3 regions of the Paenibacillus sp. Y916 genome follow, and region 2 is predicted to be linked to each of the others. Evidence: predicted binding sites of a transcription regulator. Region 2 holds the regulator's gene; each other region holds the start of a gene.

Region 1 (7,769 bases), on a different contig from region 2:
CGAAGGCGATGGAATTCCATTCTGAGACCTATCGTAATAACACGATGATTAACCTATCTGAAGATGAATTAAGTCGTACGGAATGGCTGGGTGAAGTAGGTGAAAATGTACAAGTCTACGATCGATACTGGTCCGAGCTGAAAAGTGGAAGAGAATAATATTTTGAATGCATATGTGAGTTGAAGAGTCCGTCCTAAACTAGAAAATTAGTTTAGGACGGACTCTTTCTTTAAATATAAGAAACTATAAGTGCGAGTTCAAAAGATGACTTTTTGAACAACCTCTATAAGTTTTGTGGAGGTCTTCCCGCTGTGCCCTTTAAGGTCAGGCTAGAATAGATGCAGAAAGCACACTTAAATAGCAGGAAAAGTAGGGGAAGAGAGAACTAGTTGTACAACCTACAGTTAAAAATGGCGATAACGCTGAAAAGTGGAATTTCCAGTAATTTAGATGTACTCCATGCAACTAAAGTTAACTTCAGATGGATTGGGTTGAATTTAGATGTACTTATTGCACTTGCGTGAATGGTGAAGGTGGAAGGCGATTATTGGTGATCGTGTTGCAATTAATGCTCATGACTTGATAAAAACTAAACAATATTATATAATGTCTATAAAATAGCAAACGAAACTGAAAGGTGTTTACAATAATGGACTATTTATCTGATCTGTTCTGGAATGCAAGTATGGAAGAAATCAAGCAAGGCTATATGTTCGAACAAGAGTGTGAAGCTTATGTATGTTTAATCTGCGGTAAACGTTATGAGAAGGGCATTATTTATAAGGAAGAAGAGGTGTACTACGAGGCGGAGAAGTATGTTCGGCGGCATATTGCGAATGATCATACGTCGATGTTAGATTTCTTATTAGGATTAGATAAGAAATGGACCGGATTAACGGATTTGCAGCGGACACTTTTGAACTTCTTCCAGATGGGGCTAAGCGATCAAGAGATCGTCAAACAATTGGATGGAGGTAGTACCTCTACTATTCGCAATCATCGCTTTACTTTACGTGAGAAGATGAAGCAGGCCAAGGCATTCCTGTCCATTATGGAACTTGTCGAGGAGAAGTCTCATAGCAAAAGCCGGTATATTCACATTCATGATTCACCTTCATTGCTAGATGAGCGGCATTCCATCACGGTGCAGGAGAATGAGGAGATTTTAAACACCTATTTTAAGGAAGGTCTACAAGGGCCGTTAACGGAGTTCCCGAAGAAGGAAAAACGTAAAATTGTTATTTTGCGACAACTCACTCAATTATTTGATGTTCAAAAGTCTTATTCAGAGAAGGAAGTCAATGCCATTCTGAAGGAACGTTTAGATGATTACGTGACATTGCGACGGTATTTAATTGAATACGGGTTTATGGACCGAGAACCAGATGGCAGTAAATATTGGGTGAAAAGTAAACGGAATGACTAATGATAGAGAAAGAAGGGTATATAATGAATCATCAAAGACGTAAGGAACTCGTGGCAGAATATCAACAACTGCCCCGCAAAATTGGTGTTTACCAAATACGTAACTTGGTGAATAATAAGATATGGATTGGGAGTAGTCTGAATCTATATGGGGCATTTAACAAGGATGTATTCATACTGAATATGGGTAATCATGCTTGCGTGTCATTGCAGAAGGAATGGAATACCTATGGTGAACAGCAGTTTGAAATGGAAATATTGGAACAATTGAAGCTTGAAGAGGGAGAGTCCCTTATAGGGATGATTCCGGTGAGCGTACCTGTAAATCATCCAACGAACAGACAACATAGGGATGAGTTACGGAAGCTAGAACTGAAATGGTTGGATAAGCTACAGCCATACGGAGATAATGGTTATCATGAACAGGTATAGTATGTGTTGACGATTCAATAGTGTTACGCAGTTGTTACGTAGATGTTACCCCGCTGTTACCATAATGATTCATTACTTCGATATACTGTGGATACGAGCTCAAAAAGTACGAAGAATATGAATCATTGTGGAGGGAATTTTGAGATGAATAAGGCTATGAGATGGGGCGCTGCAGCTATAGTGGCAGGAGTTCTATTGACAAGTGTGGGTTATACAGGACAAGTAACGGTCTTTGCTGTTGGAAATACGAAGAATACTGTCGAACAACCAACTGTCATTTTAGAATGGAAAGGTACTACACTCTCTCAACGTGGTGTGATAAGTAACGGGAACACCCTCATCCCTGTGACTGCATTGCGGGATCAACTGGGACTGTCATTACATTATAATCCGGGTACGAGAACATATAGTATTGGTAGTGGGTATAGACAGTTGAACATGGATTTAGCTGAGAATCGAGTAAATACAAATATTAATAACTTCTATGTCAATGAATATGAGGTAAAGAATATCAAAGGTAATTTATATGTTCCATTTCGATTAATAAGTGATTATTTGGGCTATCAAGGGGTGTGGAATCCATCTCTTAAATCATTGAATATTACTCCTAGGGTAGAGAATGACCTATCGGTTACAACAAATAAGCTAGAAACAAAGACAAAGGATGCATTATTTATTGTTCGCTATCCTACCATTAGTGACCTTGCGGATGCCAAGGTAGAGAAATCAATCAATACGGTGCTGGATAACCTTAAGGATGAATTCGTTGAAGCGTCGAAAGAGCAGGCCTCTAAAAGAGATAGTTCTGTTGAGCAAACCTATCAATTCTTTCAGAACTATATCGTGTCATACAATGAGAATGGTGTGTTAAGTCTTATCATAGATCAGTACGGTTATATTGGTGGGGCTCATGGTGGTACAGTTCGTATAGGGTTGACCTTCTCGTTAGACGATGGAAAGATACTATCACTGAATGATCTATTAAAAGGAAAGAGTCCTGATTATAATGAGAGATTGGACAAGCTTGTTCTCAAAGGACTACAAGACAATGATGGTTATTTTGGTGAATTTAAAGGATTGACTGGTGACGTGAATTATTTTGTGAAATCAGAGGGAATAGCATTGTTCTTCCAACAATATGAATATACGGATTATGCTACGGGCATTCCAACGTTCGTCATTCCTTTTCATCAGATTCTACCTGAAGGTACGAGAATGTTTAAGTAATTCTGTTATTGTAAAAGCCCTCACTCCTGTAATATACGGAAGTGAGGGCTTTTTGTCTTTAATTAAAGTGCTAATGGTTTCTCTAAGACTTTGTCGATCAAACCGTATGTGAGAGCATCTGAAGCACTCATGAAGTAGTCGCGGTCCGTATCTTTCTCAATGCGTTCCAGCGGCTGTCCACTACGTTCAGCTAAAATATGATTTAACTTATCGCGGAGCTTGAGGATACGACGAGCGCGAATCTCAATGTCTGATGCTTGACCTTGTGCACCACCTAGAGGTTGGTGAATCATGATCTCGCTATTTGGAAGCGCGTAACGCTTACCGATCGTGCCAGCAGTCAAAAGGAATGCCCCCATAGAAGCGGCCATACCTACACAGATTGTAGATACATCTGGTTTAATATATTGCATTGTATCGAATATCGCCATTCCGGCTGTAATGGATCCACCAGGGCTGTTTACATATAAGGAGATATCTTTCTCCGGATCTTCAGCAGCTAGAAATAGCATTTGTGCAATAATGGAATTGGCAACCATGTCATTAACTTCAGAACCTAAGAAAATAATGCGATCCTTCAAAAGTCTAGAATAGATGTCATATGCGCGTTCGCCGCGGCTACTTTGTTCAACGACCATAGGAATATAACCCATGTGGAAAGCCTCCCTTATACTAACTAAATTAGTTGTTCATTATAAATACGATTGCCGTATTTACCACTTGATAAACATTTTAAATCATAAAGTCAGGGAAAGTCAAACTATTGATAAAAAAAAGAGCCATGATTGGCTTTGATCTGAGTTGGTTAAAGTTATATATAGCTATCATAATAATTAATGGCGCGCCCGCGAGGAATTGAACCTCGATCTCAGGCTTCGGAGGCCTACGTCATATCCATTTGACCACGGGCGCAAAAAGAGATAGCAAAAATGATTATATGATATATACGTTAGAATAGCAAGGAATTGTTACATTTATAATCATCATACATCATGATGTATAAGAAAATCGGCAGTAGTAAATTATACTACAATGAATACTTGCAAGAGAAGCGAATATTGGTTAGAATAGTAGTGGGACTTAAAAAGTTTACCCGGGACATTTTAAGACCATGTAGAACGATGCAGGAGTGGAAAGCATGCGCAATTTAATAGAAATACAAAAGCAGCTTCTGCCTGATCTCATGGAAACTCTCAAGACAAGGTACACTATTCTTCACCGAATTTTATTACTTGATATTGTCGGTCGCAGAACGCTAGCAGCGTCACTTCATATGACGGAACGCGTGTTGCGTGCCGAAACGGATCTTCTGAAATCTCAAGGTCTCATTGAGATTGAAAGTATGGGAATGAAGATTAGTGACTCGGGTAGGAGACTACTGGATTCACTTGAGCCCATCGCCAAGAACCTTTTTGGACTAACAGATTTGGAAGATAAAATCCGCCTAGCCTATGGACTGCGTAAAGTAGTGATTGTACCTGGTGATTGTGAGTCGTCGCCGGTCGCTAAGAAAGAACTGGGACGTGCAGGAGCGAAGGCTCTGTTGAGCGTCATGGGTAATGAAGACATCATCGCTGTAACGGGAGGTTCAACACTCGCTGCAGTTGCTGAACAACTAACACAACCTTCGTCTGTTAATTTGAAGGGGACCTGGTTTGTACCCGCTCGTGGGGGCTTAGGGGAGAGCGTGGAATTTCAAGCGAATACTATAGCTTCCACGATGGCTAAGAGTGTAGGAGCCCAATATAGGCTGTTACATATACCAGATCTACTTAGTGATGATGCCTATCAATCGCTAGTCCAAGATCTTAATATTCAGGAAATTGTTCAGACGATCAGACAGTCGCGAATTATAGTGCACGGCATCGGTAATGCGCTGGAAATGACACGCCGTAGAAGATTGGACCTTGCGACTATTCAGGGCATCCAAGATGAAGGCGCGATTGCAGAGTCATTCGGTTATTATTTCAACGAGCATGGTGCTATGGTTCACAGAATGATGACCTTGGGTCTTCGGCTGGAAGATATTATGAATACTGAAATTGTGATAGGGATTGCAGGTGGAAAGAGTAAGGCTAGTGCGATACATGCTGTTCTCCGATTCGGTCAGGAAGATATATTGGTCACGGATGAGGCGGCCGCATTAGAGATTGAGAGGGAAATGGAAGAATATCCTCTTAACTAATTAAGAAAAACGATTAGCATCTTGCGAAATCTGATGACCTTGTTGTCATGAAAGGTGTAACAGCCTTTTTTGAATAAATAAAACGAAACTTTGGGAGGAACTAATCAATGACTGTAAAAGTTGGTATTAATGGATTTGGACGTATTGGTCGCCTTGCATTCCGCCGTATTCAAGCTGTGGAAGGAATCGAAGTAGTTGCTATTAATGACTTGACAGACGCGAAAATGTTAGCTCATTTGTTAAAATATGATACAACACAAGGACGTTTTGACGGAGACGTTGAAGTTCATGACGGATTCTTCAAAGTAAATGGTAAAGAAGTTAAGGTTCTTGCTAACCGTAACCCTGAAGAATTGCCTTGGGGCGAGCTTGGTGTAGACATCGTTCTAGAATGTACAGGATTCTTCGTATCTCAAGAAGCAGCTGAGAAGCATTTGAAAGGCGGCGCTAAAAAAGTCGTTATCTCTGCTCCAGCAACAGGCGATGTGAAGACGATCGTTTACAACGTAAACCATGAAACTCTTGATGGTACTGAAACAGTTATTTCTGGTGCTTCTTGCACAACGAACTGCCTTGCACCAATGGCTAAAACGTTACAAGATCAATTCGGAATTGTTTCAGGTTTGATGACTACAATTCATGCGTACACTGGCGACCAAAACACTTTGGATGCTCCACACTCTAAAGGAGATTTCCGTCGTGCTCGTGCAGCAGCTGAGAACATCATCCCTAACACTACCGGTGCTGCTAAAGCAATCGGCCTAGTTATTCCTGAACTTAAAGGTAAATTGGACGGTGCAGCTCAACGTGTTCCAGTTGCAACAGGTTCATTGACTGAATTGATCACTGTTCTTGACAAAAAGGTAACTGTTGATGAAGTTAACGCAGCTATGAAAGCAGCTTCTGATGCAGATTCTTTCGGATACACAGAAGACGAAATCGTGTCATCTGACATTAATGGTATTACATTTGGATCATTGTTTGACGCAACTCAAACAAAAGTATTAACTGTTGGCGACCAACAATTGGTTAAAACAGTAGCTTGGTATGACAATGAAATGTCCTACGCAGCACAACTTATTCGCACGTTGGAATATTTCGCTAAATTGGCTAAGTAATATTAGCTAGAATTCATAAACATTTAAAGAGCGGAAACAGGTGTTCAATGTTTCCGCTCTTTGTAAAATTATAGAGATGTTATTCCTTGGATTTGCAGAGTATTAAAATCTATGGGTGTGGAGGAACGCAGAGATGAATAAGAAGAGTATAAGTGATGTGCAAGTAGACGGATTACGGGTCTTTGTTCGTGTCGATTTCAATGTACCGCTCGAAGATGGTAAAATTACTGATGATACACGTATTCGTGAAACGCTACCAACTATTAATTACTTGGTGGAACGCGGAGCAAAGGTTATTCTAGCAAGTCACATGGGACGTCCGAATGGTCAAGTGGTGGAATCTTTACGTTTAACACCTGCTGCTGAGCGTCTTTCAGAATTACTTGGTAAGAAGGTAGCTAAAGCCAATGAATCTGTAGGCGAAGCTGTTAAATCCCAAATTGCTGATATGGCTAATGGTGATGTATTGTTACTTGAGAACGTACGGTTCTATCCTGGCGAAGAGAAGAATGATGCTGAACTTGCGAAGCAATTCGCTGAACTTGCGGATCTATTCGTAAATGATGCTTTTGGTGCAGCTCATCGTGCTCATGCTTCTACAGAAGGTATTGCACACCATTTGCCAGCGGTATCTGGACTATTAATGGAGAAAGAACTGTCTGTACTAGGCAAGGCGTTCTCTACACCTGAGCGTCCTTTCACGGCAATCGTTGGGGGATCCAAGGTAAAGGATAAAATTGACGTTATTAATAACTTGCTCAACCTTGCTGACAACGTGCTTATCGGTGGTGGACTAGCGTACACTTTCTATAAAGCACAAGGTCATGAAATTGGTCTATCCCTATGTGATGATTCTAAGCTTGAAACTGCACTAGGATTTATCGAGAAGGCTAAAGAGTTAGGTAAAAACTTCATGCTTCCGGTCGATATTGTCATTGCTGATGATTTCAGCGCAGATGCCAATGTTCAAATTGTTGATATTGATAGCATTCCTGCAGGTTGGGAAGGCGTAGACATCGGACCGAAGACACGTGCTCTTTATGCTGATGTGATCAAAAACTCCAAGTTGGTTGTATGGAATGGACCTATGGGAGTATTTGAAATGGAGCCTTTCGCAGGGGGTACACTTGAAGTAGCACAGGCTTGTGCGGACACTAGCGCTTACACGATTATCGGTGGCGGTGATTCAGCTGCAGCGGCTGAGAAATTCAAACTAGCAGATCAAATGAACCATATTTCTACTGGTGGTGGAGCTTCGCTTGAGTTCATGGAAGGTAAGAAACTTCCTGGTGTAGAGGCATTGAACGATAAATAATTCCCATTATTGGTTTATGTATAGGAATGTAAGGGAATAAAAAGGAGTGGATAGCTATGAGAACACC
Region 2 (7,769 bases):
TAGGACGTCGCCAAGCATAAGAACCACTGTTGATTTCGATCAACGGTGGTTTTTCTTTTGTTTGAAACTGGATCTGAAGCTGTCTAAGCATCAAGGAGTTCTATCCACCACCTCACCCAGCGTACTTTAACCACCAATCATAAACCATCAACCATCAACTTCCCATTTGTTCCGCGCACCATCCAGTACCACTCACCAACTCCAATCATCAGTACCTCCTGATGCAGTAGTTGCACATAGTACAGCTAAATTCAGCTAAATTGCTTCTGACGCCAATTTAGTTGCAAATCTACACTTAATTACTTGAAAATCACCACTTATCCGCAAATCGCAACATTTAACTGTACTTTCTGCAACTAAAACTCACTATAGCTACTTTTCCTTCAAACTAACTGCCTTTTATACAACTAATTATCTATTTACTTTTCTACAGCGGCTCAAGGCTTCATTTTTCTGCGCTTCGACCACTGCTACCCAATTCCTCAGCTACCCAACGACTGCACCTCAGCTCACAATCCATCAACTTGCCCCAACAACTGCACCTCAGCTCACAACCCATCAACTCGCCCCAACGACTGCACCTCAGCCCACAACCCATCAACTTGCCCCAACCACTAGACATCGTTCCCAACACTTCCCCAACTCACCATGCAGTTGCACATAGTACAGCTAAATTCAGCTAAATTGCTTCTGACGCCAATCTAGTTGCAAATCTACACTTAATTACTTGAAAATCGCCACTTATCCGCAAATCGCAACATTTAACTGTCCTTTCTGCAACTAAAACTCACATTAGCTACTTTTCCTTTAAACTAATAATTCTTCTTTTGTAGAGCATATTATCAAGCCAACTAAGGATTTGCCTGATCTTACTCGATAATCCCAGCTTGCAAGAATATTATTGCTTAGAGAGGTCCACACTAAAAATATGTAATACCCCTTGGCAAAACCAAAGAATATGATATAATATTAACAAAGTCAAAGAAAGTCAAAGTCAACCAACGAAGAGATGAGGAATAGAACTACATCTTGGGAAGTGGGTAACCACGAAAGAGTTGAGGTTGATAACTGGAGGATGAATGATGCGTAATATCTCTGATGTTATTGAGCAATATCTGAAGAATATTCTGCATGAAAGTCCCGAAGGAACAGTGGAAATTCAACGCAACGATCTGGCTGAGAAGTTTGTCTGTGTACCATCACAGATCAATTATGTCATCAGTACTCGCTTTACGTTAGAGAAGGGCTATCTTGTGGAGAGCAAGAGAGGCGGTGGAGGTTATATTCGGATTCAACGAATTGATCTTCCGCAACACTCTGAACTTCATACCCATCTAAGACAGACGATTGGTGAAGATATCGACCAGACGACAGCGGAAGGGCTGATCTATCAACTGGAGGGATCCTGTTTCCTAAGCAAACGCGAAGCTACTTTAATGCGTGCAGCGATCTCCAGGGAATGCCTCATGATCAAGCTACCTTACAGGGATGAGATACGTGCCAGAATGATGAAAGCGATGCTGATCTCTTTATTAGGTAAATGACCTACGAAGAAAGGGAGGTACATCGACATGCTTTGTCAAGAATGCGAAAACAAACCGGCCACACTTCATTTTACCAAGATTGTAAATGGAGAGAAAACGGAATTTCATGTGTGTGAATCATGTGCTCGTGAGAAGGGCGAGATGATTCCTGGGGTAACAGGAGGATTCTCGATTCATAGCTTATTGTCGGGATTCATTGACTTCGACGCAGCTAAGAAGATTCAATCCGGTACCTCGAAAGGCGCTCAAACGTTACGATGCGAAGAATGTGGCATGACGTACTCACAATTTAGTAAAGCTGGACGCTTTGGATGTAGTTCGTGTTATAAATATTTCAACGATCGTCTAGATCCCTTATTCAAAAGAGTTCACGGGAGTACTGCTCACGTGGGCAAAGTACCGATAAGGGGTGGCGTTCAAATACAAGTTAAACGACGGTTACAGGATCTGAAGTCTGAGCTGCAACAACAAATTATCCAAGAAGAATTTGAAGAGGCTGCAGCACTTCGTGATCAGATTAGAGAGCTTGAAAAGGGATTGTCAGAAGAGTAAAGTTCTTTTTAGAAGGAGGAATGCGTAATGCCAAATCTCCGATTCACCGAACAAGCGCTTAGTCAATGGATGCTCGGTGACGCAAACGATTCCGACATTGCGATAAGTAGTCGAGTTCGAGTGGCGCGCAACATACAGCATATTCCATTCCCCTTGCTTGCGACAAGTGAGCAATCGATGGTGGTGCGAGATACTCTAACAGACATGAAGAAATATGAACCATTAGAATCATTTGGTACATTCCATATGCTTTACTTAGATGACATTTCACCATTGGACAAAAAAGTTCTTGTGGAGAAGCATCTGATTAGTCCAAGTCTGGCTAACGAATCAGAACATGGTGCAGTTATTCTAAGTGAAGATGAATCCATTAGCATTATGATTAACGAAGAAGATCATTTGCGCATTCAATGTCTATATCCAGGATTCCAGGTACGTGATGCTTGGGAGAAGGCGACAGCCCTTGATGATATATTTGAGGCACATATTGATTATGCATTTGATGCCACACGCGGTTATCTAACAAGTTGTCCGACCAATGTAGGAACAGGACTTAGAGCTTCGGTGATGATGCATTTACCAGCACTGGTGATGACACAGCAGATCAATCGGATTTTGTCAGCGGTATCCCAAGTAGGCTTAACGGTAAGAGGAATCTATGGCGAGGGTAGTGAAGCTGTAGGTAATATATTTCAAATATCGAATCAGATTACACTGGGACAGACAGAGAATGAAATTATCGATAATCTACACAGTGTTGTGTTGCAAATTATTGAACATGAGCAGAATGCTCGTGAACGACTGCTCAATGAATCGAAGCTTCGAATGACGGATCGTGTACAACGATCATACGGAATTTTGTTATATGCAGAAATGTTAGACTCGAAAGAGGCTGCACAACGGCTATCTGATGTTCGTCTTGGTGTTGATTTGGGTATTATTAAGGGGCCATCCACCCCTGTAATGAATGAATTGAATGTTATGACCCAAGCGGGTTTTCTTCAAAAGACATTCGGGGAAGCCATTACTAATGAGGAACGTGACGTCTATCGTGCTAGGTTAATTCGGAAGAAGTTAGGTTCTCAAGATAATATACAATAAGAAGAATTTAAATTTCATGGAGGTGTAGGAGTTATGATGTTCGGGAGATTTACGGAACGTGCGCAAAAGGTGCTCGCATTGGCTCAAGAAGAAGCGGTTCGTTTAGGTCATAATAATATAGGTACAGAGCATATTTTGCTTGGTTTAATTCGTGAAGGAGATGGCATTGCTGCTAAGGCTTTAGTTGGGCTTGGTCTAGGACTCGAGAAGATTCAAGATGAAGTGGAGACACTGATTGGTCGAGGACAAGAACAGCCAACGAATATCGCCTATACTCCTCGCGCTAAGAAAGTGATTGAACTTTCAATGGACGAAGCTCGTAAGCTGGGACATACGTACGTTGGAACAGAACATATTTTGCTTGGTCTTATTCGTGAGGGTGAAGGTGTGGCTGCACGAGTACTTAACAATTTAGGGATCAGCCTGAATAAAGCGCGTCAACAAGTGTTGCAACTACTTGGCAGCAATGAAACGGTATCAAGCCATAGTGGAACACAAGCGAATGTGAATACACCAACGTTGGATGGCTTGGCACGGGATCTAACGGCATTTGCTAGAGAAGGTAATCTAGATCCAGTCATTGGTCGTAGTAAGGAAATTGAGAGAGTTATTCAGGTGCTTAGTCGCCGAACCAAGAATAATCCAGTATTGATCGGTGAACCTGGGGTAGGTAAAACAGCCATTGCTGAAGGACTTGCACAGAAAATTATTAATAATGAAATTCCTGAGACACTTCGTGATAAAAGGGTTATGACACTCGATATGGGATCTGTTGTAGCTGGAACTAAATACCGTGGTGAATTTGAAGATCGTCTTAAAAAGATTATGGATGAAGTTCGCCAAGCAGGTAATGTTATTCTTTTCATTGATGAATTGCATACGTTGATTGGTGCTGGTGGAGCGGAGGGTGCTATCGATGCATCTAATATTTTGAAGCCATCCCTTGCTCGTGGAGAATTACAATGTATTGGGGCTACAACCCTCGATGAATACCGTAAGTATATTGAAAAAGATGCAGCTTTAGAGCGTAGATTCCAGCCGATTGTAGTGGATCAACCATCACCGGAAGAAGCTGTTCAGATTCTATTCGGCTTGCGTGATCGTTATGAAGCACATCACCGTGTGAAGATTACGGATGAAGCAATTGTTGAAGCAGTTAAATTGTCGGATCGCTATATTCCAGACCGTTTCTTGCCAGATAAGGCCATTGATCTAATTGATGAAGCCGGTTCTAAAGTAAGATTGAATTCTTACACGATTCCACCGGATTTGAAAGAATTAGAAAGTCGACTTGAAGATGTTCGCAAGGAAAAAGATGCCTCTGTCCAAAGCCAAGAATTCGAAAAGGCAGCTGCTCTACGTGATACTGAACAAAAGATTCGTGAAGAGTTAGATATTACGAAGAATCAGTGGAAAGAGAAACAAGGAAGCACGGATTCTGAAGTGACACCAGACGATATCGCTCAAATTGTGGCAAGCTGGACTGGAATTCCGGTGAGTAAGCTGAAAGAAGAAGAGACAGCACGTCTTCTGAATATGGAATCGATTCTACATGAACGTCTAGTTGGACAAGAAGAAGCGGTCAAATCCGTAAGTAAAGCGGTACGACGTGCTCGAGCTGGACTTAAAGATCCTAAGCGTCCGATGGGTTCATTTGTATTCCTTGGACCAACAGGTGTAGGTAAGACAGAACTAGCGCGTGCGTTGGCCGAAGCATTATTCGGAGATGAGAATGCTATAGTACGGATTGATATGTCTGAGTATATGGAGAAACATTCGACGTCTCGTCTCGTTGGAGCGCCTCCAGGGTATGTAGGGTATGAAGAAGGTGGCCAATTAACGGAGAAGGTACGCCGCAAGCCATATTCTGTCGTACTGTTAGATGAGATTGAGAAGGCGCATCCTGATGTATTTAATATTCTACTACAAGTGCTAGAAGATGGTCGCTTGACCGATTCCAAAGGTCGTGTAGTTGACTTCCGCAACACACTTATTATCATGACTTCCAATGTAGGAGCAGAAGCGATCAGACGTAATTCAACGTTGGGCTTCACGGCTGTGCAAGATGGGGGAGCCGATTATGGCAACATGAAGGACAAAGTGATGGGTGAACTGAAGAAGACTTTCCGACCAGAATTCTTGAACCGGATTGATGAAATCATCGTATTCCACTCATTGGAACAGAAACATATTGCAGAGATTGTAACATTGATGTCTGAGGAACTTCGTAAACGATTGAAGGAACATGATGTGGATTTCATATTAACAGATGAAGCTAAAGCATTCTTGGCTAAAGAAGGATATGATCCAGCCTTTGGTGCACGACCACTTCGTCGGGCGATCCAAAAGCATATTGAAGATCGGTTATCTGAAGAACTACTAACAGGTAATATTAGCAAAGGAGATTCCCTTCTTATTGATAAAGGGGAAGACGGGTTGACAGTAACTAAGAACAGTCCATCGGATACTCCTGAAGCAGATAACAAAGAACAAGAATAACGTATTGGATCGGATATACCCGAGGTAGGTAACTAAGAACAATTAAGCCCATAGGACCCACCCGTGGTAGCGTTGTACTCTTGTAAATTGTGCGAAATGTAATAATGAAGTAGTACCCTCTTAATGATGGAGGGTACTACTTTTTTTACATTTTAATAGGCTCGATCGAGGGGAATGAGGGAAGTCGTAAGGTTGGTGGAGGGTGAGAGTAGGAGTAGAAGTAGAAGTAGAAGTAGAAGTAGAAGTAGAAGTAGAAGTAGAAGTAGAAGTAGAAGTAGAAGTAGAAGTAGGAGTGGAAGTGGAGTTTCGTAAGTGTTCTAACGGAAGTGACAGACCTTATTGTGTCTCAAACGTCACTTTTGGAAATCTAACGGAAGTGAGCGACCTTATTATGCGCTTTTCTCTGGATTATGGAAACTTATTCGCATATAGAGGCCTGTATTTCCGTTAAAATTCCAAATGGGCATCTATTCATAGAATAAGGTCTGTGAGTTCCGTTAAAACTTCGCCACTCCCCGATGCACTCAGCATCCGGGGCCTACCGCCGCAGTTGCAGAAGCTAAGTAGTCACAAACGTTGAATAGTCATCACCACCGCCATCATCATGCTCCCCGCCGCCACCGTCACCCCCACGCTCGCAACTGCAGAAAGTGCAGTTAATTCAAGTACAAAGGTATGGTAGAGGGAAATAGATGCAAAAAGTACAGTTGTTTCATACACAAAAGTGCGGTCGAGAGAAATAGTTGTTTAAACTACAGTTAAAAGTGGTGATAACGATGAAAAGTGATATTTTCCAGTAACTAGCTACCTTCAATGCAACTAAAGTTAGCTTTAATGGAATTTGGCCGAATTTAAGTGCACTTTATGCAACTGCAGCTATAACTGTAACTGCATTTCCAACCGCTTTTGCATCCGCAACTACAGGAGATTGGAGAAGCTGGAAAGTGGTTATAATGTGAAAAGTCCTCTGCCTCATCAGAGTGTATCTCAGTTTAATTAAGGATGATGTAAACTTTTCATCCCTTCTTTACGATAAATCATATATAGAAGGAATAAATGAGCGAGGATTTACCTTTAGTTCATTCCATCTTGGTGGTAAACTTAATAATAGCGTGAATTCGACATCATTAGCATAACTTACTGTGCTATTTAATTAAGGAGAGAACAATGGCTAAGCTTAAAATAAAGTTTAACTGTACCGAGTGCGGATATGAATCGCCGAAATGGTATGGGAAATGTCCAGGCTGTCAGGCCTGGAATTCAATGGTGGAGGAGACCGAAAGTGTCGTTAAGACACAAGGTATGAACTCTTCCCTTTTTCAGAGTAAAGAAAAGCCACTCCCCATCATAAGTATAGAAAGTAGCAAAGAAGGAAGAGTGGACACGGGGATTGCCGAACTAAATCGAGTACTAGGTGGAGGAATCGTTCCAGGTTCACTTGTCCTCGTTGGTGGTGACCCGGGTATTGGTAAATCAACATTGCTTCTCCAAACATCGCATTCTTTATCTATGTCAGGACTTCGGGTGCTCTATATTTCAGGTGAAGAATCCGTACAACAGACGAAGTTACGAGCTGATCGGCTCGGTGCGCTATCTGCCGAATTATACGTTCTATGTGAGACGAATATGGAAGCCATCGAAGAAGCTATCGAAAGCGTTAAACCTGATTTTCTAGTGATCGATTCGATTCAGACTGTTTATTTGCCTGAGGTAACAAGTGCTCCTGGAAGTGTATCTCAGGTTCGGGAATGTACTGCCCGATTTATGCGTGTCTCTAAAGGTCAAGGTATCGCAACCGTTCTAGTGGGTCATGTTACTAAAGAAGGAGCGATTGCAGGACCGAGAATGCTTGAACATATGGTGGATTGTGTGCTTTATTTTGAAGGAGAAAGACATCATACGTATCGCTTGCTTAGGGCGGTGAAGAACCGGTTCGGATCGACGAATGAAATTGGCATTTTTGAGATGAGTGAAAGCGGTCTTAATGAAGTGGAGAATCCATCGGAGCTATTCCTCTCAGAGAGACCTCTTGGAGTAGCGGGCTCAACAGTTGTTGCAAGTATGGAAGGTACA
Region 3 (7,769 bases), on a different contig from region 2:
CAAAACGGAACGTCAAAGAAGCACGATCTTAGTCGTCTATAAGACAGCAGAATAGCGTAAAAGCAAATAGTATTGTATACGTTTTCTTAAGGATTCTTTATACATTTACTCTAAAGTGGTATCCCACATTTCGATTGTTGCAATTACCATAGCTAGTATCTGTCTGTAACACAAAAAAAAGCCCTCCAAAAAGGAGGGCTTTTTTATAATATGTCCCAGGAGGGATTCGAACCCCCGACCGACGCCTTAGAAGGGCGTTGCTCTATCCAGCTGAGCTACTGAGACTCGAAAAATCAACAATGAATAATATATCATGGATGCGATAGAATATCAAGCACTAATTGTGTTGAATTTTTTTTTGATTTTAAAGAGGGTATGATATAATCTACAAATGTGAGTTTAAAAGATGACTTTTTGAACAACCTGTACAATTAACAGAGTTTAAGCAAAGAGAGGAGGGGCACTTATTAACGACATCATTTCCTCTGCGAAAGATAATCTGATTCTTTTTCCAAAAACATTGGATTATTACCAAATACAACTTACGCTTATGTTGGAAAGTGAACGCTATGGTGAGGCGATGGATTTACTTCGCTTTCTACTTCAATGCCAGGGGCAAGAAGAGAGATATGTTGATGAATGGCAGGCTTTACTTGAATGGTTAGAGACTGCTTTTCCTCAATATATTTCTGGAGTAGATAATGAACAAGCAACTATAGATGGTGAAATTGAATTAGATGAGGAAGATCTAGCTCGGCGTAATGCGGAGTGGAAGTTTGCTGAAGATGCTGATTACGCTAATAAATTGCTAAGCATTGTGAAGAATGAAGTCTTGTCTGAACAGACGATGCTCGCATTGGAACAACTCTCCTACTTGAATGGCGACGCCATTAATCAGGAGTTGGTTAATTGGTTGCAGAGCCATGACATTCATCCACTGCTTCAATATCGAGTTCTACAGACATTACATCAGCGTGGTATGCAAGGAAGTATTACTTTTATGAGGGGACAAGAACAGGTTGAAGTTGATATTGAGAGTATTCCGACAAAAGATAGCGAATTTCCGCTAGTTGTTCAGCAAATTGTAGATCGGGTTGCTCAGTACACTGAAGTTCAAGAGCCGACCTTGTTTTATTTCGCTCAAGAGTTATGGTCACAATTTATTAAGGCGGTATATGGAACAAATGCTTATCTATCCATGTTAACAGAAGAAGATTTGGTAATGGATATATGGGCGGCAGCGCTCCATCAGACGGTATCTGAAAGTCTAACAGGAAACCGCAATGAAGAGGAGACTCGGGCAATATACGGGATTACAGAGAACTTCCGTTTTCGATTCGAACAAGCCTACCGAGTGATGAAACAGTTTGTTACAGAAGGTGAAGCATAATAAACTGTTATGACGCCTTTTTGAACATTTACTTTTAATATAATAATTAATTTAGGATTCTAGGTTGAACCTACCCTTGAAAAAAGGTACAATGTTGTTTATACTATAATGGTTGTTCTGTGCGTGAAATATAAGGATTAAGTATAGAGTGGAACTTATACTTTCTTATTTTCTATAAATAAACCATGAGAATTATTTTGGAGGGGAAGGCATAAAATGAAAGCAACTTGGGAAAAAATAGAGAAGAACCTTGGGGTTCTTGAAGTTGAAGTAGAAACAGAGCGTGTAGCTGAGGCGCTTGATAAAGCTTTTATGAAAGTATCTAAGAAAGCTAATGTACCTGGATTCCGTAAAGGAAAAGTACCGCGTTCTGTCTTTGAAGCACGTTATGGAGTAGAAAGCTTGTATCAAGATGCTATTGATATTTTGCTTCCAGAAGTGTACACACAAGCGGTAGACGAAACGGATATCTTCCCGGTAGATCGCCCAGAAATTGATATTGATCAATTTGCTAAAGGTGAAGTATTTAAGTTCAAAGCTAAAGTTACTGTTAAACCAGAAGTAACTTTAGGTCAATACAAAGGCGTAGAAGTACCAACACAAAAAGTTGAAGTTACTGAAGATGAACTGAACGAAGAATTAGTTCGCTTACAAGGACGTCATGCAGAGCTAGTTATTATTGAAGAGGGTACTGCTGAGAATGGTGACATCACAATCATTGATTTTGATGGTTCCGTTGACGGTGTTCCTTTTGAAGGTGGACAAGCTGAGCGTCATTCTTTGGAACTGGGAAGCGGTTCGTTCATTCCAGGCTTTGAAGAACAAGTTATAGGATTGGCTACTGGCGATCAGAAAGACGTTGAAGTAACATTCCCTGAAACTTACCAAGTAGAAGAATTAGCTGGTAAGCTAGCTGTCTTCAAAGTGAAAGTTCACGAAATCAAGCGCAAACAACTTCCTGAATTGGACGATGAATTCGCTAAAGATGTAAGTGAATTCGAAACATTGGATGAGTACAAGGTAGACTTGAAGACACAACTAGAATCACGTAAAGACCAAGAAGCGAAAGGTGTTCGTGAAGGTCTTGTAGTGGATAAAGTTGCTGAATTAGCAGAAGTTGATATTCCACAATCGATGATTTCAAGTGAAGTTCAGAATATGATGACTGATTTCGATAATCGTCTTCGTTCACAAGGTATGGATCTTGAGATGTTCTTAAGCTTCTCAGGTCAGACTAAGTCTGATCTTCAAGAGCAAATGAAAGTTGATGCAGAGAAACGTGTTCGTAACAATCTCGTACTTGAGCAAGTTGCTAAGGATGAGAAGATTGAAGTTACCGAAGAAGACGTTACGAGTGAATTGGCTACATTGTCTGAATCATACAAGCGCTCTCCTGAAGAACTACGTAGTGTTCTAGAAGCTAATGGATCATTGAACAGTCTACGTGAAGAGATTTCTCTACGCAAAACAGTTGATTTCCTACTGTCTAACAGTAAGGAAGTTGCTCCTGTAGAAGTTGAAGATGAAACTCCAGAAGAAGACAAATAAGAAAATTATTATAGTGGTTGATGAGGTGCGTTTTTTTGACGCGCCTCATTTTTACCTAAACTGACCAAAAAATGGATAATACATGTGAAAATTGGGTTTGTTTTAAAAAAAAGGACGGTATAGCCGTGTTTGCTTGATACATACTTATTTAAAGGGATTATGTTGCATACTTATTGCGTATGTTGAAAAAATGACATCGCGCTTCTAACATGTTAAAATATTGATGAGATATGAAATTGTATTTTTAAAAGGAAAAGAGGTTGGTCAAATGAGTCTCGTACCTATGGTTGTTGAACAAACCAGTCGTGGAGAACGTTCTTCTGATATTTACTCCAGATTGCTTAAGGATCGCATTATTTTTCTGAGTACTGCCATTGACGATGATGTTGCCAATCTTGTCATAGCACAGCTGTTATTTCTAACTGCTGAGGACCCAGAGAAGGATATTAGTCTATATATTAACTCACCAGGTGGTTCTGTCACAGCGGGAATGGGGATATATGATACAATGCAATTCATAAAGCCAGATGTATCTACGATTTGCGTGGGTATGGCGGCAAGTATGGGATCTTTGCTATTGACCGCGGGAGCGAAAGGTAAGAGATTTGCGCTGAGTAATAGCGAAGTGATGATTCATCAGCCTTTGGGAGGTATTTCAGGGCAGGCATCAGATATACGGATTCATGCGGATTGGATCTTGAAGACAAGAGAAAAGCTTAATCAAATATATGTAGAACGAACCGGTCAACCTCTTGACAAAATCGAGATGGATACGGATCGTGATTTCTTCATGAGCGCTGAAGAAGCAGTGTCTTATGGACTTATTGACAAAGTACTATCTTCACCGAACAAATCTTAAGGGGTGGTAATATGTTTAAGTTTAATGATGAGAAAGGGCAACTTAAATGTTCTTTCTGTGGTAAAACTCAGGAACAGGTGCGTAAATTAGTTGCAGGTCCTGGCGTTTATATATGTGATGAGTGCATCGAGTTGTGTACTGAGATTGTAGAGGAAGAGCTAGGGCATGAGGAAGAAGTGGATTTGAAAGATATCCCGAAGCCTAAAGATATTTGCGATATTCTCGATCAATATATTATTGGGCAGAATCAAGCTAAGAAATCATTGTCTGTTGCGGTCTATAACCATTACAAACGAATTAATACACAAAGTAAGATTGATGACGTAGAGTTATCTAAGAGTAATATCCTCTTGTTGGGTCCTACTGGATCAGGTAAGACATTGCTAGCTCAAACGATGGCCAAAATTCTTAACGTACCTTTTGCAATTGCAGATGCGACATCATTAACTGAGGCTGGCTATGTGGGTGAGGATGTTGAGAATATTCTATTGAAGCTTATACAAGCAGCTGATTATGACGTGGAGAAAGCGGAACGTGGCATCATCTATATTGATGAGATCGATAAAGTGGCTCGCAAGTCGGAGAATCCATCGATTACACGCGATGTATCGGGTGAAGGGGTGCAGCAAGCCCTTCTTAAAATTCTTGAGGGAACTGTTGCATCTGTTCCGCCTCAAGGGGGACGTAAACATCCTCATCAAGAATTCATTCAGATTGATACTACAAATGTATTGTTTATCTGCGGTGGTGCTTTCGACGGGTTGGAGCAATTAATCAAACGTCGTATCGGTAAGAAGGTAATCGGATTTAACGGCGGTGGAGAAGCTCAGAAAGATCTGAATCCTGGTGAGTATCTATCTATGGTTCTACCAGAGGATCTGTTGAAATTTGGTCTAATACCTGAATTTGTAGGGCGCCTACCTATCATTTCAAGTTTGGAGCCTCTAGATGAGAACACATTAGTTCGGATTCTTACTGAACCGAAGAATGCATTGACTAAACAGTATCAAAAACTGTTGGAAATGGATAATGTGAATCTGGAATTCGAACCTGCAGCGTTGGTGGCTATTGCTAAGGAAGCCATTAAACGTAATACGGGTGCTCGTGGTTTAAGAGCAATCATTGAAGGCATTATGCTTGATGTGATGTTCGAGGTTCCGTCTCGCGACGACATCGAAGATTGCGTTATCACCGAGCAGGTAGTTCAAGAGAAAGTAGTTCCTGAATTAAGTGCCAGCACTAAGGTTAGCAAGAATCAAGAAGAGAGCGCCTAAAGGGTTGTGAATACCATAGGGCTTATGTAGATAGATTGCCGAAGTTCCACTTCCAGCCCTGTACGTGCAGCTATTGACGTCGGGGCAAGGGGTGGAGTTTTAGCGTTAAAGGGAGAGGCTAACTATGTTTTCAAGAAAAGACACACGTTCTGTTAAAGTTGGAGACCTGATCATAGGTGGAAATAACGATGTGATCATTCAAAGCATGTGTACGACGAAGACGGCAGATGTGGAAGCAACAGTGGCTGAAATATTACGTTTAGAAGAAGCGGGTTGCCAAATGGTGCGGGTTACCGTTAATAATGAGGAGGCCGCTGCTGCAATCAAAGAAATAAAGAAACAGATTCATATCCCATTAGTTGCGGATATTCATTTCGATTATAGATTAGCTTTAGCTGCTATTGAGAACGGCATTGATAAAGTGCGCATTAATCCTGGTAATATCGGACGTCGCTCCAAGGTAGAAGAAGTCGTAAAAGCCTGTAAAGCGAAGGGAATACCTATACGAATTGGGGTTAATGCTGGTTCACTTGAGAATCATTTGCTTGAGAAATATGGTTATCCGACACCTGATGCTATGGTTGAGAGTGCACTTTTTCATATAGGAATACTGGAAGAGTTGGACTTTCATGATATTATCGTTTCTTTAAAAGCATCGGATGTACCTATGGCTCTCGAGGCTTATCGCAAGGCCGCTGAAGTTATCCCATATCCATTGCATCTAGGGATCACGGAAGCAGGAACGTTGTTCTCGGGTACAATTAAGAGTTCGGCAGGTATTGGTGCTCTACTCTCTATGGGGATCGGTAACACCCTACGGATTTCGCTTAGTGCGGACCCTGTCGAAGAGGTGAAAGTAGCACGTGAGATTCTAAAGGCATTTGGTCTGATCTCGAATGCTCCAACATTGATCTCTTGTCCAACTTGTGGAAGATTGGATATTGACTTATTCTCTATTGCTAATGAAGTAGAGGAGTATATATCTAATTTAAAAGTACCTATTAAGGTATCCGTACTTGGTTGTGCTGTGAATGGCCCAGGCGAAGCGCGTGAAGCGGATATTGGTATTGCTGGTGCACGTGGAGAAGGGATGCTTTTCCGCTACGGAGAGATGATCCGTAAGGTACCTGAAGCTGAGCTAGTTAATGAATTGAAGAAAGAAATTGATCATATCGTTGAAGTGTATGAAGCTACTGGAGAAATACCAGGTCGCAATCATCAGCATCAATCCTAATTATAGTGTAAGTACAAAAGCTACAGGCCGTAAGTTATCGGCCTGTAGCTTTTTTGACAGATAAGAGCGGATGTAGCCTATAGACATTACTTCCTAACCATGACAGTAACGATACATTCAAGTCATCTAAATCTAACCATGTGAAAGTCCTTTAGACATATTTCCAGCCGAAAATCACAATAAGTGCGTTTATTGAATGAGGAAAAGGCTATACTACCAAGTATTAGCCTAATGGGAGTTATAGAAATGGGAGGAAAACTATGAATTTAAGTATGATATTTATGGTGATTCAATTGTTCTTTGGTGTCATTATCGGGATTTACTTCTGGACTTTGCTACGGGGTCAGAAGACAAACCGAACAGCAATCGATAGGGAGTCGAGGAAAGAATTAGATAAGTTACGGAAACTACGTTCTATATCACTTACCAAACCTCTTTCAGAGAAAACCCGACCACAATCGATTGATGATATTGTAGGACAAAAGGAAGGATTACGTGCTTTAAAAGCAGCGCTATGTAGTGATAATCCTCAGCATGTCATTATTTATGGGCCTCCAGGAGTGGGGAAGACAGCGGCAGCCAGGGTTGTATTGCAGGAAGCTAAAAAAAATCCGACTTCACCTTTTAAAAGTGAAGCGAAATTTACGGAAATTGATGCAACCACTGCTCGATTTGATGAGAGAGGAATAGCAGACCCTCTCATTGGATCTGTTCACGATCCGATATATCAAGGGGCCGGCTCAATGGGAGTTGCGGGTATTCCGCAACCTAAACCCGGAGCTGTGACGAAAGCGCATGGTGGAATTCTATTTATTGATGAGATTGGTGAATTACATTCGATCCAATTAAATAAACTATTAAAGGTACTTGAAGATCGCAAGGTTCTCTTGGAAAGTGCATATTATAACTCTGAAGATAATAATACGCCTGCTTATATCCATGATATTTTTCAGAATGGCTTACCTGCTGATTTCCGTCTCGTTGGTGCGACGACTCGTTCCTCGGAAGAAATTCCACCTGCGCTCCGGTCCCGCTGTATGGAAATATACTTTCGACCGCTACTGCCCGATGAAATCGGCATGATTGCAGAAGATGCTATTGCAAAAATAGGTCTTAAACCATGTCCTTCGGCTGTAGAAGTGGTGAAGAAGTATGCTACCAATGGAAGAGAAGCTGTCAATATCATTCAGCTCGCAGCTGGTTTAGCATGGACTGAAAAGAGAGACTCATTAGAGGCAACAGATGTGGAGTGGGTAGCTAATAGCAGCCAACTCCAACCTCGGCCTGAACGTAAAATACCAACGCATTCACAGGTTGGAGTAGTTAATGGACTTGCTGTGTATGGATCAAATCTAGGAACATTACTTGAAATTGAAGTATCTGCTTCTATAAGTTCAAAGGGTCAAGGGAAAATCAATATAACAGGTGTGGTGGAAGAGGAAGAGATTGGCGGTGGAGCTCGGA

Evidence for each region. Region 2 encodes CtsR, which represses protease genes until heat stress. Its sites were predicted from a motif close to ATGGTCAATAAAGGTCAAACA; they were not measured.
Region 1: clpP (ATP-dependent Clp endopeptidase proteolytic subunit ClpP) is a predicted target of CtsR. The motif match lies at 3,826-3,846, and genes of this name have one in related genera.
Region 3: clpP (ATP-dependent Clp endopeptidase proteolytic subunit ClpP) is a predicted target of CtsR. The motif match lies at 2,986-3,006, and genes of this name have one in related genera.

Annotation. Positions count from the first base shown of each region.
Region 1 covers NZ_JBXCJA010000007.1:189,394-197,162, reverse strand. Annotated here, with positions in the region: gene AC1TO9_RS16280 (polyamine ABC transporter substrate-binding protein) at 1-158, shown strand, start outside; gene AC1TO9_RS16275 (DUF2087 domain-containing protein) at 650-1,426, shown strand; gene AC1TO9_RS16270 (GIY-YIG nuclease family protein) at 1,450-1,857, shown strand; gene AC1TO9_RS16265 (PdaC/SigV domain-containing protein) at 2,002-3,084, shown strand; gene clpP (ATP-dependent Clp endopeptidase proteolytic subunit ClpP) at 3,147-3,737, opposite strand; tRNA gene AC1TO9_RS16255 (tRNA-Arg) at 3,922-3,996, opposite strand; gene AC1TO9_RS16250 (sugar-binding transcriptional regulator) at 4,223-5,269, shown strand; gene gap (type I glyceraldehyde-3-phosphate dehydrogenase) at 5,377-6,387, shown strand; gene AC1TO9_RS16240 (phosphoglycerate kinase) at 6,521-7,702, shown strand; gene tpiA (triose-phosphate isomerase) at 7,759-7,769, shown strand, end outside.
Region 2 covers NZ_JBXCJA010000019.1:55,093-62,861, reverse strand. Annotated here, with positions in the region: gene AC1TO9_RS24100 (hypothetical protein) at 446-634, opposite strand; gene AC1TO9_RS24095 (CtsR family transcriptional regulator) at 1,083-1,544, shown strand; gene mcsA (protein-arginine kinase activator protein McsA) at 1,572-2,096, shown strand; gene mcsB (protein-arginine kinase McsB) at 2,124-3,197, shown strand; gene clpC (ATP-dependent protease ATP-binding subunit ClpC) at 3,231-5,696, shown strand; gene AC1TO9_RS24075 (hypothetical protein) at 5,899-6,147, shown strand; gene radA (DNA repair protein RadA) at 6,864-7,769, shown strand, end outside.
Region 3 covers NZ_JBXCJA010000004.1:44,276-52,044, reverse strand. Annotated here, with positions in the region: gene AC1TO9_RS10905 (sporulation protein Cse60) at 1-55, shown strand, start outside; tRNA gene AC1TO9_RS10900 (tRNA-Arg) at 212-285, opposite strand; gene AC1TO9_RS10895 (hypothetical protein) at 521-1,390, shown strand; gene tig (trigger factor) at 1,607-2,938, shown strand; gene clpP (ATP-dependent Clp endopeptidase proteolytic subunit ClpP) at 3,207-3,797, shown strand; gene clpX (ATP-dependent protease ATP-binding subunit ClpX) at 3,809-5,071, shown strand; gene ispG (flavodoxin-dependent (E)-4-hydroxy-3-methylbut-2-enyl-diphosphate synthase) at 5,196-6,305, shown strand; gene lonB (ATP-dependent protease LonB) at 6,566-7,769, shown strand, end outside.